3 regions of the Pseudoalteromonas sp. BZB3 genome follow, and region 3 is predicted to be linked to each of the others. Evidence: predicted binding sites of a transcription regulator. Region 3 holds the regulator's gene; each other region holds the start of a gene.

Region 1 (4,196 bases), on a different contig from region 3:
ACGCCCATAAATATCAACAGCGGAAAAACACCACTATCAATACCGATATAGTAAACGTAGTACAACAAGCCACCTGGCTCTGCCAAGCCTGCAACTGGAATATTCGTTAAGATTGCACCAAAACCAATTGGTACAAGGAGTAAAGGTTCAAACCCTTTTGCTATAGCAAGGTAGAGTAAACCACAGCCCACCGCCATCATGACTAGAGCTGGCACGGTAAAGTTGGCAAGGCCCGTTGCTTGCCATAAATTTAACAACCCGTCCATGTGACCTCCTATGCAAGCTCAATCATGGCATCGCCCGTTGCGACAGAGTCACCTTCAGAGACTAAGACATTTGCAACCGTACCGCTGTGCGTCGCACGCACTTCTGTTTCCATCTTCATGGCTTCCATGATCATGACTACATCGCCTTCAGCGACTGCATCACCTGCACGTACCAATAACTTAAAGATGTTACCGGCAAGCGGTGCATTGAGCGTTTCGCTCGTACTGACCGATGCTGACTGTGGAATAAGCTCACTATCTTTGACTTGTACTTCTTTTAGTTCACCACCTGGTGCAACGACAACATCATAAACTTTGCCATCAACTTGCACGCTGTAACGCTCTGTTGATTGTTTTTGTGGAGAAGCCGGTTTTGCAGCAGGCGCAGGCTTTTCAGTGGTAACTAGAGTTGGTTTCGGCTCAAATGCATCTGGATTATTTCGATTCTTAAGGAACTTAAGACCAATTTGCGGGAATAACGCATAAGTTAACACGTCATCGACTTGCTCTTCAGCCAACTCTATGTTGTCTTCTTTGGCTTTCGCAACTAGCTCAGCCTCAAGGCTATCAAGCTCAGCATCGATTAAATCAGCAGGGCGACACGTGATCGCTTCTGCGCCATCTAATACGCGTTGTTGTAACTCTGAGTCAACTTCAGCTGGGGTTGAACCATACTCACCCTTTAACACACCCGCCGTCTCTTTAGTGATGGTCTTGTAACGCTCACCAGTTAGAACATTTAGTACCGCCTGAGTACCGACGATTTGCGATGTTGGTGTCACAAGCGGAATAAAACCAAGGTCTTTACGAACAGCCGGGATCTCTTTTAGAACATCATCTAGCTTATCGCCCGCGCCTTGTTCTTTAAGCTGGTTTTCCATATTAGTTAACATACCGCCTGGTACTTGAGCGAGTAAGATACGGCCATCAACGCCTTTTAAGCTACCTTCAAACGCCGCGTATTTTTTTCTAACTTCACGGAAGTAGCTCGCAATTTCTTCAAGCTCACCAAGGTTTAAACCTGTATCACGCGCTGTGCCTTCAGTGATAGCCACCATGGTCTCTGTGGCGCTATGACCATAAGTCATACTCATAGACGAAATAGCGGTATCAAGCATATCAATGCCCGCATCGATTGCTTTTTGGTATGTCGCTGTGCTTAAACCCGTTGTCGCGTGACACTGCATGGCAATTGGCACTGACACGGTATTTTTAAGTTCAGTGATCAGTTCTTCTGCATCATAAGGCTTTAATAAGCCAGCCATATCTTTAATACAGATTGAATGACAGCCCATGGCTTCTAGTTTTTTCGCTTGATCTAGCCACATGTCTAAAGTGTGAACCGGACTCACAGTATAAGAAATGGTACCTTGCGCATGCGCTCCGACTTTAATAGCGGCTTTAATCGCAGTTTCGAGGTTTCGGACATCATTCATGGCATCGAAAATACGGAAAACATCAACACCATTATGATGTGCACGTTCTACAAATTTCTCCACCACGTCATCGGCATAATGGCGATAACCCAGTAAGTTTTGACCACGTAAAAGCATCTGCTGCTTGGTGTTTGGCATGGCTTCTTTTAAAGCGCGAATGCGATACCAAGGATCTTCGCCCAAATAACGGATACAAGAATCAAAGGTTGCACCACCCCAAGATTCAACAGACCAATAACCGGCTTTATCTAGTTTCTCTGCGATTGGTAGCATGTCTTCTAGTCGCATTCGCGTAGCAAGTAATGACTGGTGTGCGTCTCTTAAAACCAATTCAGTTAATTTTAACTTTGACATAGTGTACCCCTTTATTATTTTGATCTGTACTGAGCGATAGCTGCACTGATTGCAGCAATGTGCGCGTTAGATACCCCTGTTGATGCTGGGCGTTTAGTAGGTTGACGTTGTGGCTTTACTGGCTCATCACCACCTGCGATAAGTGATAACTTGCTTACAGCAAAAATTAAGATAGATAAGAAGGCAAAAACCCCAACCATGCCGGTAAGCATTAAGCTGGCTGCCTCTAGCAACAATGCACCTATATCCATGTTCTCCCCCTTTTTCACAACGCGCCTTGCGTCATTAATCATTTTTTATAAATATTTATTCAACATCATAACAAACGAGCTCAACTTGTAAACAATATTGTAAATTGGTAATACCAATATTAAAAGTTGAACAATAGCAACAACTTAACTGTAAAACACTGATAAAACGAATGAATTACTGAGATAAATATGAAAAATATTCAAAATAGCGCAGGTTTATTTAAATACCTTTAAATAAAAGTGATAAATAGGTTACAAAGACAAGTTTTAAAAACGGAAACAAAAAATGGTAAGACCAAGACGACACTAAACAAAACACCGTTATGATTGAATAAAAAATGTATTTTCATACTTAATGCAAGTCACATTAAAAATTTCAAATACGCATACACCATTCTTTTTTGATAAAATTGGCAGCAAATAAAGATTAATGAGTTGCTATGTATAAACACGAATTTACCCTTGATAAGCCTTACTATCAGGAGTGCTTTGATGAGTCCGAAAAATTTGGGAAAACTAACAAACCTAAATATGCGTTAGTCGGTTTTCTAACCCTGCTCGGTTTATTGTCTATTTATGGTTTAGAGAATGGCTACCTAGGAAATTTCTTAATCATTTTGGCAGTCATTGAATGCATTTCATATTACTATCGCCGTCCTTGGTGGGTTACCAGACAGATGATCAGCAGAGCAAGTGGCTCCAATGTGATTGTTGAGATTGACGAAGAAAAAATTAAAGCAGCTAACCCATACAAATCGTTTGTATTTAATTGGCAAAACATCACCAAAGTTATAAAAACAGACAGAGGTCTACTGATCTATTCACTAAAAGGTGCACAATATTTATCTTTAAGTGCATTGGATGACGAGACGGTTGAATTTATCTTAGCGCAAAAAAAAGCCACTAATGAATAGTGGCTCCTTAAATTATTCGCTAAAAGCTGATCAGATGTTACCTGTTGCAGGACCAGACTTTTCAGCCTGAATTCGCATGTAAATCTCTTCACGGTGAACTGAAACATCTTTAGGTGCATTAACACCAATACGTACCTGGTTACCTTTAACACCTAGTACAGTTACAGTTACTTCATCACCAATCATTAGGGTTTCACCCACTCGACGAGTTAGTATTAGCATTCTATTGCTCCTGTTATTCCAAAAATTAGAAGATTCCGCGTCAATTTCATTTTAATGAAAAGTTGTCATAAAAGTAAGCAAAAAAACCAATTTACTCAATACTTTCCAATAAAAATGTGCTGTGCAATGCTCTAACAGCCAATTCTAAGTACTTTTGCGGCAGCAAAGCCGAAATTTTCATTTCGGATGTTGTCACTAAGTCAGCTCTAATATTCTCGTGAGACATTGCCGTATAGAACTGTGCGATAACTTCTACATGAGACTTCAGGCCAATGCCGATTACAGACACTTTAGCCACTTCCTTATCACACGCCAATTCAACAAAACCGAGACTTTCTTGCTGGTGTGTCAAAAGCTCAATAACTTGATGATGATCATTACTGTGCACAGTAAAAGCATAGTCTATTTTATCAAGTTGGTGATTTAATTGGCTCAACATATCTACCGCAATGCCCGCATCAGCCAATACGGTGAGTAGGCTTGCAAAGATCTGTGGTTGATTTGGTAACTGCTTAAGAGTAATTAACACCTCATCTTTACTTGCAGCCACACCTGAAACTGGGGCTTTGTTCATATCTGGCTCCTCGTAAGTAATTAATGTCCCCTTTGAGTGGCAAAAGCTCGATAGCACCCTAAGTGGTAAGCGATAGTGACCCGCCGCTTCAACCGAGCGTAAGTGTAAGACTTTCGCACCAAGACTTGCCATCTCTAACATTTCATCAAAGGTAATTTGCTCAAGGCGACGTGCGTTTG
Region 2 (4,196 bases), on a different contig from region 3:
ACTCATTTAAGGAAAATAAAATGAAACTTAAACTAAACAAAAAAAGCGTAAAAAACCTTTCAAAAGACAACAAAGCACTTCCAGTAAATGCAACTCCAGCGGTCGCGGGCGGTGTTAATACCCTACGATGCATCACTGACACAGGCTCAATCGTGTGTGATAGACCAACAACTTACACATTTAGTATCGAGATTTGTAGAACAATTCCATGTGACATCATGTAATTGAGCATACTATGATAAAAGCCACCTTCGGTGGCTTTTTTAGTTTTAGAAACACAATTTATGAATTAGCTTTGTGATCTTCTCTTGTGATGGTTTGATTTTCTCCATTGCTAAAAACTCATCTGGCTGGTGGGCTTGTTCGATAGAGCCAGGGCCCATAACAATCGTTTCACAGCCAAGTTGCTGTAAAAATGGTGCTTCAGTACAGTAGTTCACAGCAATGGCTTGCTCTCCAGAAACCACTTCGGCCAGTTTTACCAAGGCGCTGTCAGTTGTGCCTATAAAGGCCGGAATAGGATCATGCAAGTCGATAACCGCGACGCTATTTGGGTATTCATCATTAATAGGTTTAACCGCTTCTAGCAATAATAATTGCAGCTCTTGAATACTCAGCCCAGGCAGTGGACGAATGTCTAAGTGCAATTCACAGCAGCCACAGATACGATTGGCATTATCTCCCCCATGAATATGCCCTAGATTTAGAGTGGGGTAGGGTATTGTAAAATGCTCAATTGAATATTTATTCTTTAAAGTGTCTTTTAGTTGCAACAGCTTTGCAATAATCTTATGCATCACTTCAATGGCATTTAAACCACGTGCAGGATCAGAACTATGACCCGACTTACCCGTCACACGAATGGCGGTACTCATGTGCCCTTTATGGGTGAATACAGGCACCATATCAGTCGGTTCACCGATGACACAAAATTCAGGTTTTAAGCTTTGATGTTTCGCCACTTCTTGTGCGCCTGCCATTGTGGTTTCTTCATCTGCGGTGGCGAGGATCATAATGGGTTTAGCTTGTTTCGCATCTTGTGCGTCAAGTCGCTTAATGGCTTCAATCACAAATGCAAAAAAGCCTTTCATATCAATTGAACCTAGACCAAATAATTTGTTGTCGACTTCACTAAGTTTAAATGGATCATAACTCCAGCGGCTGTCATCAAAAGGCACAGTGTCTGTATGCCCAGCTAACATCAAACCGCCTTCACCTTCGCCACGTTTGGCCAGTAAGTTGAATTTACCCGGCGCGCTTTCAAGTTCTGTAATCTCAACCTGAAAGCCTAAATTTTCACACCAAGCTGCTAATAATTCTATGGTGGAGTAATTGCTCATATTGAGCTGTGGATCGAGTGCACTAATAGAAGGCTCGGCGATAAGTTGCTGGTACATATTAATAAAAGCGGGAGTGGTCATATCAGTCCAAAATATTTATTCAAAATGTTTGCATAATAATTTATATGTGTTTAGTATGAATATCAATTCACTTTTTAAGCATAAATATAAATCGAGGCTAAGATGCGACGACATACATTCAACACTTTTTAAATAATGCCCATGAGGCCCGAAACGGAACCAAATTTTTAGAGATTTTTTTACTATGTTGAATGTAACCATTATTGGCGCTAGCGGCTATAGCGGCGCCGAATTAGCCAGTTTAATTGCCAAACATCCCAACTTCTCCCTTGCTGGATGTTTTGTGTCAGAGCAAAGTTTAGACAAAGGAAAGCTCCTGAGTGACTTGTATCCAGAACATGCCTCTTTGCTCGACACGCTTCTTTTACCTCTTAATGAACAAGCCTTTATTGATATCGAAGCAAATGCTGACTTCGTTTGCCTGTGTACAGATCACAAAGTCAGTGTAGAGCTCGCGCCTAAGTTTTTAGCTATGGGCAAAAAAGTATTTGATTTATCAGGCGGCTTTAGACTTAAAAACCCCCAAGATTACGACAGCTTTTATGGCTTCACGCACCAATCACTAACCTGGCTTGCACAAGCTGAATATGGTTTAGCAGAGTGGAATGCAAAGGGTATTTCACAGGCACAACTGGTTGCTGTTGCAGGCTGTTATCCAACGGCTGCGTTAAATGGTTTAAAACCACTTAAACAAGCCGATTTACTTGCGGACGATACCATTATTGTAAACGCGGTATCAGGTGTCACGGGTGCGGGTCGTAAAGCCAATATAGGTACCCAGTTTTGCGAAGTGTCTCTTGCGCCTTATGGTTTATTCAATCACAGGCATACGCCAGAAATTTCACAGTATCTGGGTCATTCAGTGTTATTCACCCCACACTTAGGTAATTTTGCTCGCGGCATTCTTGAAACTATTTATGTGAAGCTGAAGCCGGGTGTAAGTGAGCACCAGGTTAATGAAGCATTTCAGGTATTGGCCGACGAGCCGTTAATTCGTTTAAAAGGCAATAAGCAAATGCCTTCAATTAAAGGTGTGGCTAAACAGCCGTATGTTGATATTGGTTGGCAAGTACAAGGTGAACAACTGATCGTGGTGGTTGCCATCGATAACCTGTTAAAGGGGGCTGCTGGTCAAGCGCTTCAGTGTATGAATATCGCAGCATTGTTACCTGCTGAACTTGGCTTAAAAGGAGTGTCATGAAGATGCAAACATGGGTCATTAAAGTCGGTGGAGCGGTGTTAAACACGGAAGATGCAGCGATGGGACTATTTTCTGCAATTGCTGAGCTGACAAAAGTACAAATCGACAAGCAGTTTGTTGTGGTACATGGCGGTGGCGCGCTAGTTGATAAGTGGTTGTCAGAGGCGGGCTTTGCAACGGCTAAGCACCAAGGTCTTCGTATCAGCCCAAAGGAACAGATGCCTTATATAGTTGGTGCATTGGCTGGTACTGCGAACAAACAACTGAGTGGTCAAGCCATTAAAGCTGGTTTAAAACCTGTGGGTACTTGTTTATATGAAGCGGGTTTAATTGCTTCGCAAAAACTCAAAGCATTAGGTCAAGTGGGCGAGTGCCAACAGGGTGAAGCAAGTATTCTACCTACTCTGTTAGAGCTGGGCAGAACACCTATGGTGAGCTCAATAGGTATCGGAGTTGATGGTCAACTTTATAACGTTAATGCAGATGAAGCGGCGGCGGCGATTGCCGAGCAACTAGATGCTGAACTGATTTATATGACAGATGTAGAGGCGGTGCTTGATGCGAATAAGCAGCCTTTACATCAACTATCTGAACAACACATTGCAACTCTTATTGAAGAAGGAGTCATTGTTGGCGGCATGGAGGTCAAAGTGAAGACCAGCCTGCACGCTGCACAACACTTACGACGCGGGGTGTACATATCGAGCTGGCAGAAGCCAGAAAATCTTATTGCCTTAGTTCAAGGCATCCATGTCGGTACAAAAATTACACCTTAGGAAATAGCAATGACATCTCATTTTTTAACAGGATTAGAATTAAATAAAGCACAAGCGTTAAAACTATTATCGCTTGCACAAACCATCAAGCAGCAACCAAAAGAGTTTAACCAAGCCCTTGCAGGTCAATCTATCGTTACCTTGTTTGAAAAGCCGAGTTTACGTACTCGTGTGTCTTTCGATATTGGTATTAACCGTTTAGGCGGCCATGCGGTTTATCTTGATCAACAAAACGGTGCGATGGGCGGTCGTGAGTCGGTGAAAGATTTTGCCCTCAATATTGCCACTTGGGCTGATGGCATCGTGGCACGTGTTAATGCGCACAGTTCACTGCAAACATTGGCTGAGTTTTCGAGTGTGCCTGTAGTGAACAGTTTATGTGACCTGTACCACCCATGTCAGGCATTGGCTGACTTTTTAACACTCCAAGAAGTTTACGGTGACGTCAGTAAAATCAAACTCGCATATTTAGGTGAAGGTAATAACGTCACTCACTCTCTGATGTTATTAGCTGCAACATTGGGTACTGACTTTGTGGCGATTAGTCCAAAAGGCGCGTCACCAGATGCACAGATTTTAAAGCAAGCAGAACAACTGGCATTAGAGTCAGGTGCGTCAATCACTGTAAGCGATGACATAGAAGCAGCAACAGGTGCTGATGCCTTGTATGCAGATACCTGGGTGTCAATGGGTGACACGACACCACTTGAGCAAGTTAAAGCTAAATATATGCCGTATCAAATTAATCAGCAGTTGGTAGAACAATCTGGCGCAAGCACGATTCTACATTGCCAACCT
Region 3 (4,196 bases):
GCTGCTGAGTTTATTAATCAAGGTGAACGTTTTAGTGCAATTCGTCACACCGACGGTAATTTCTACACACCAGAAGGGCGCAGTATGCGTAAAGCCTTCTTGCGCGCCCCAGTTAACTTTAAATATATCAGCTCAAACTTTAACCCACGTCGTAAACACCCGGTTACTGGTTTAGTAAGACCACACAGAGGCATTGATTACGCTGCTCGCGTTGGTACTCCAGTAGTTTCTGCTGGTAATGGTAAAGTCACTAAGTCCGGATACAATAAGCTCAATGGTAACTATGTGTTTATCCAGCATGGCAGTCAGTATGTCACTAAGTACCTGCATCTGAATAAACGTATGGTTAAAACAGGCCAGAAGGTAAAACAGGGCCAAAAAATTGGTACTGTTGGTGCAACAGGCCGAGTAACTGGTGCGCATTTACACTATGAGTTTTTAGTGAATGGGGTTCACCGCAACCCGAAAACAGTAAAACTACCTAAGTCGGAACCATTACCTAAAACCGAACTGGCGAAGTTCAAACCGGTCGCTAAAGACTTACTTGCCCAACTAGAGCGCTCAAGAGAACTTAGGTTAGCTCTGAATAACTAACCTTAAGTAACTTATCAAATTAAAAAGCAGCGCTGTAGCTGCTTTTTTATACCCTAATTTTTAATTTATTGGCTCTTAGCTCTTAGCTCTTAGCTCTTAGCTCTTAGCTCTTAGCTCTTAGCTCTTAGCTCTTAGCTACCAAGGTTAAACACAAAAGGTGCCAAGCAAAAAGGTTCAGGCATAAAAAAACCCGCCGAAGCGGGTCTTAAAACTTTCAGGTTGCGATTATTGCGCAGCCATGAAGTCGATACCTTCTTGGATATCTTTGTTTAATGTTTCTAGCATGTCGTTCTTTGCTTTCTCTTCGAACGCGCTTAGCTCGCCGTAAGAAAGAATTTCTTCAACACCGTTAGTACCTAAACGTACTGGGTGTGCGAAGTATGCTGCGTCACCGTTCTCAACTGCAACGTATGCATAGTCAACAACATTTTGCTCGCCTTGAAGACCTTTAACTAGTGAGAAGCAGAAACGTGCTGCTGCTGCACCCATTGAAAGTGTTGCTGAACCGCCGCCCGCTTTCGCGTTAACAACTTCAGTACCCGCGTTTTGGATACGTGGAGTAAGTGCTGCAACTTCTTCTTCAGTGAACTCAACACCTTCAACTTGAGAAAGTAGAGGAAGAATAGTAGTACCTGAGTGACCACCAATAACTGGTACTTTAACTTCAGATACGTCAACACCTTTCAGTTCAGCAACGAATGCTTCTGAACGGATAACGTCTAGCGTAGTTACACCGAATACACGTGAAGCTTCATAAGTACCCGCTTTTTTGAATACTTCAGCAACAATTGGTACAGTGCCGTTTACTGGGTTAGTGATAACACCAACTAGTGCTTTAGGACAGTTACGTACGATACCTTCTGCAAGTGTCTTGATGATACCAGCGTTAACATTGAAAAGGTCAGCACGGTCCATACCAGGCTTACGAGGCATACCAGCTGGGATAAGAACAATGTCAGCACCCGCTAGCGCTGCGTCAAGATCATCTGCACCAAAACCTGCAACTTTAACTGCAGTTGGGATGTGAGATAGGTCTACAGCAACACCAGGAACAACTGGCGCTACGTCGTATAGAGATAGCTCAGAACCTGCAGGAAGGCCATTTTTAAGAAGTAAAGATAGAGCTTGACCGATACCGCCAGCGGCACCTAATACAGCAACTTTCATGTGGAATTCTCCATAATTTGAAGGTGGAATTGTGTGTGCTGTAAAGATAATGAAAAGTGCAGGTAAAAACAAATTTATCGGCGCTATTTTAAGGTTTTTTTCGACTATAGTTGTAAAATATTGCTTTCAGCGTGCAAGCTCGCTTTACACTTCAAAATATTCATTTTTCTATTTCTGGAAATATCCAACATCTCAGTAAATCTTGCAATCAATTCACTTTGTTTTTTAATTGCAAAGTTGGGTCTGGATTCAGAATTGTGTAAAATCTAAGTAATATTTAATAAACGAGTTCAATTATGCAAGCAAACGAGAAGCAAGAAGCACTGATTAAGGCGTTCAAAGCACTATTAAAAGAAGAAAACTTTGGCTCGCAGGGTGAAATTGTCGATGCCCTGAAAGATCAAGGCTTTGATAATGTAAGTCAAAGCAAAGTGTCACGTATGCTAAGTAAGTTTGGTGCGGTAAGAACTCGTAACGCAAAACAGGAAATGGTTTACTGCTTACCGGCAGAAATGGGCGTACCAACGGCAAAAAGCCCATTAAGACAATTAGTGATTGATATCATGCACAATGAAATGATGATCATCATCCGTACCAGCCCTGGTGCAGCTCAACTGATTGCCCGCTTATTAGACTCATTAGGTACTGCAGATGGCGTATTAGGTACCATTGCTGGTGACGATACTATTTTTATTGCACCAGCTAAAATCTCAGAGATAGATGTAACGCTTGAGAAAGTAAAAACCTTATTCGACAACGTTTAACTTTCGGCTATTTGCGCCATGTTTTGCAAAAACTGCACGGATGGCGCAAAAAACGCAGCCCCCATATCGGCCTGACAATAATCTAGCCACGCATCGTAGTGCTGCTCGTTTCCTACTCGAGTCGCTAACAACTTCTCAAAAGCACTGCCCTTAGCGGCACAACTCACCCATAAAGATCCTTGCTCAAACACATCTCCAAACGGCATGCTTTGCTCAAGCAGCAGTGGTAAGTTGTCTGCATTGTTAAGCTCAGATAGAGCTGCGTGATTATTAGACAAAGGAATCTCTAGCTTTTTATTTTCTAAACGAGAGCGCCCCATAATAGCTTCTTGGTCATTCAGACTGAGTTGTTGCCAACGGTTTAGATCAAACTTCACTCGCTGCACATGAATGTAGCTACCTTGGTCTTCAAAGCTTTCAGGGTCATGAACTAAAGCCACTTGGCGCTTAAAACGTCCATGAGGCGTATTAGCACCATAAATAAAGCCGTTAAAGTCTCTGCCATCTAAAAAACGAAAAGTGCGGATATGTGCAACCAATTCTACTTTGCCAGCCAACATATGCCTGACACTTTGAGCAAATAGATGATTCACATCTTCTCTGTCAGATCGGATCACATACAACAAATCAAATGGTTGAGTGTGCATTAGGTGCTCGTGAGAGCGAATATGCGGAAAGCTTTTTAACTCTTTAGGAATACATTCAGGATATATATGCGGCCAGTATTGTGCCCCAATGGCCACAAAGCTAGATACCATAGACTCAGAGAAGCGGTCGCTCAACTCTGACTGTAAGCGTTCACATTGCCCTAATGCTGCTCTAACGGCTTCATCTTGACCATCAAGTACATTAAAAAACAAATGTAGTCCATGCAGATTTGCCTCTGCACACACTCCTGACTGCGGCTGAGCCATGGCACCCCAAGTTATAATAAGTAATGACTATGAAAAGAAATTTACCGCATGTGGCTTAATTTTAAAAGTCACTGGCTCATTAATATTCAGGGCATGTTCACTTTCGACAGGCACTTCGATGACTTGCTCTGCCACTTTTATTTGATAAATAAACTCAGTCCCGATAAAACGCGATTGCAGAATTTCGACGTCATTCGTGTCGCCATTTTCTAGCTGTATATGAGCAGGTCGAATATAAATTTGCCCTGTACCCTGCGCATTTTCACACGCTTTTGTCGAAGTAAAGCTACCAAATGAAGTGGTAAACTTGCATTTATCTTCAGCCTGCGCTGGAATATAAATGCCCTGCCCCAAGAATTCTGCCACTTCTTTACAAGCTGGCTGCTCAAACAGTGTTTTAGCATCGCCTAATTGGGCGATTTTACCTTGATGCATTACAGCCAGTTTATCTGCAAAAGCAAAGGCCTCTTCTTTTGAATGACTCACAAAGATAGCTGAGACCTTTTGATCTTTTATGATCTGTCGAATGTCATTGATCAGTTGGAAGCGCACTTGCGCATCAATATTCGAAAAAGGCTCGTCAAGCAGTAACAAGTTAGGTTTATAAGCAAGCGCTCTCGCAATGGCGACACGTTGTTGCTGACCACCTGAAAGCTCATGAGGATAACGCTCAGAAAATTCAGATAAATGCACAAGCTCAAGCATTTCATTTACACGTTCTTGTTTGTCAGCCTTATTAAATTTACTTAGGCCAAAC

Evidence for each region. The regulator ArgR, encoded in region 3, controls arginine synthesis, uptake and breakdown. The targets are predictions, from matches to a motif close to ANTGAATANNTATTCANT.
Region 1: a site for ArgR is predicted at 2,354-2,371, ahead of ABMY35_RS19565 (OadG family transporter subunit). Genes of this name have one in related genera too.
Region 2: a site for ArgR is predicted at 1,476-1,493, ahead of argC (N-acetyl-gamma-glutamyl-phosphate reductase). Genes of this name have one in related genera too.

The regions. Positions count from the first base shown of each region.
Region 1 covers NZ_JBECOS010000018.1:115,559-119,754, forward strand. The annotation lists gene ABMY35_RS19555 (sodium ion-translocating decarboxylase subunit beta) at 1-266, opposite strand, end outside; gene oadA (sodium-extruding oxaloacetate decarboxylase subunit alpha) at 275-2,056, opposite strand; gene ABMY35_RS19565 (OadG family transporter subunit) at 2,071-2,307, opposite strand; gene ABMY35_RS19570 (YcxB family protein) at 2,748-3,221, shown strand; gene csrA (carbon storage regulator CsrA) at 3,252-3,443, opposite strand; gene ABMY35_RS19580 (aspartate kinase) at 3,535-4,196, opposite strand, start outside.
Region 2 covers NZ_JBECOS010000003.1:50,346-54,541, reverse strand. The annotation lists gene ABMY35_RS03645 (hypothetical protein) at 21-224, shown strand; gene argE (acetylornithine deacetylase) at 270-1,421, opposite strand; gene argC (N-acetyl-gamma-glutamyl-phosphate reductase) at 1,609-2,622, shown strand; gene argB (acetylglutamate kinase) at 2,619-3,398, shown strand; gene ABMY35_RS03625 (ornithine carbamoyltransferase) at 3,408-4,196, shown strand, end outside.
Region 3 covers NZ_JBECOS010000008.1:130,606-134,801, reverse strand. The annotation lists gene ABMY35_RS06305 (peptidoglycan DD-metalloendopeptidase family protein) at 1-594, shown strand, start outside; gene mdh (malate dehydrogenase) at 820-1,761, opposite strand; gene argR (transcriptional regulator ArgR) at 2,058-2,525, shown strand; gene ABMY35_RS06290 (Dyp-type peroxidase) at 2,522-3,439, opposite strand; gene ABMY35_RS06285 (ABC transporter ATP-binding protein) at 3,467-4,196, opposite strand, start outside.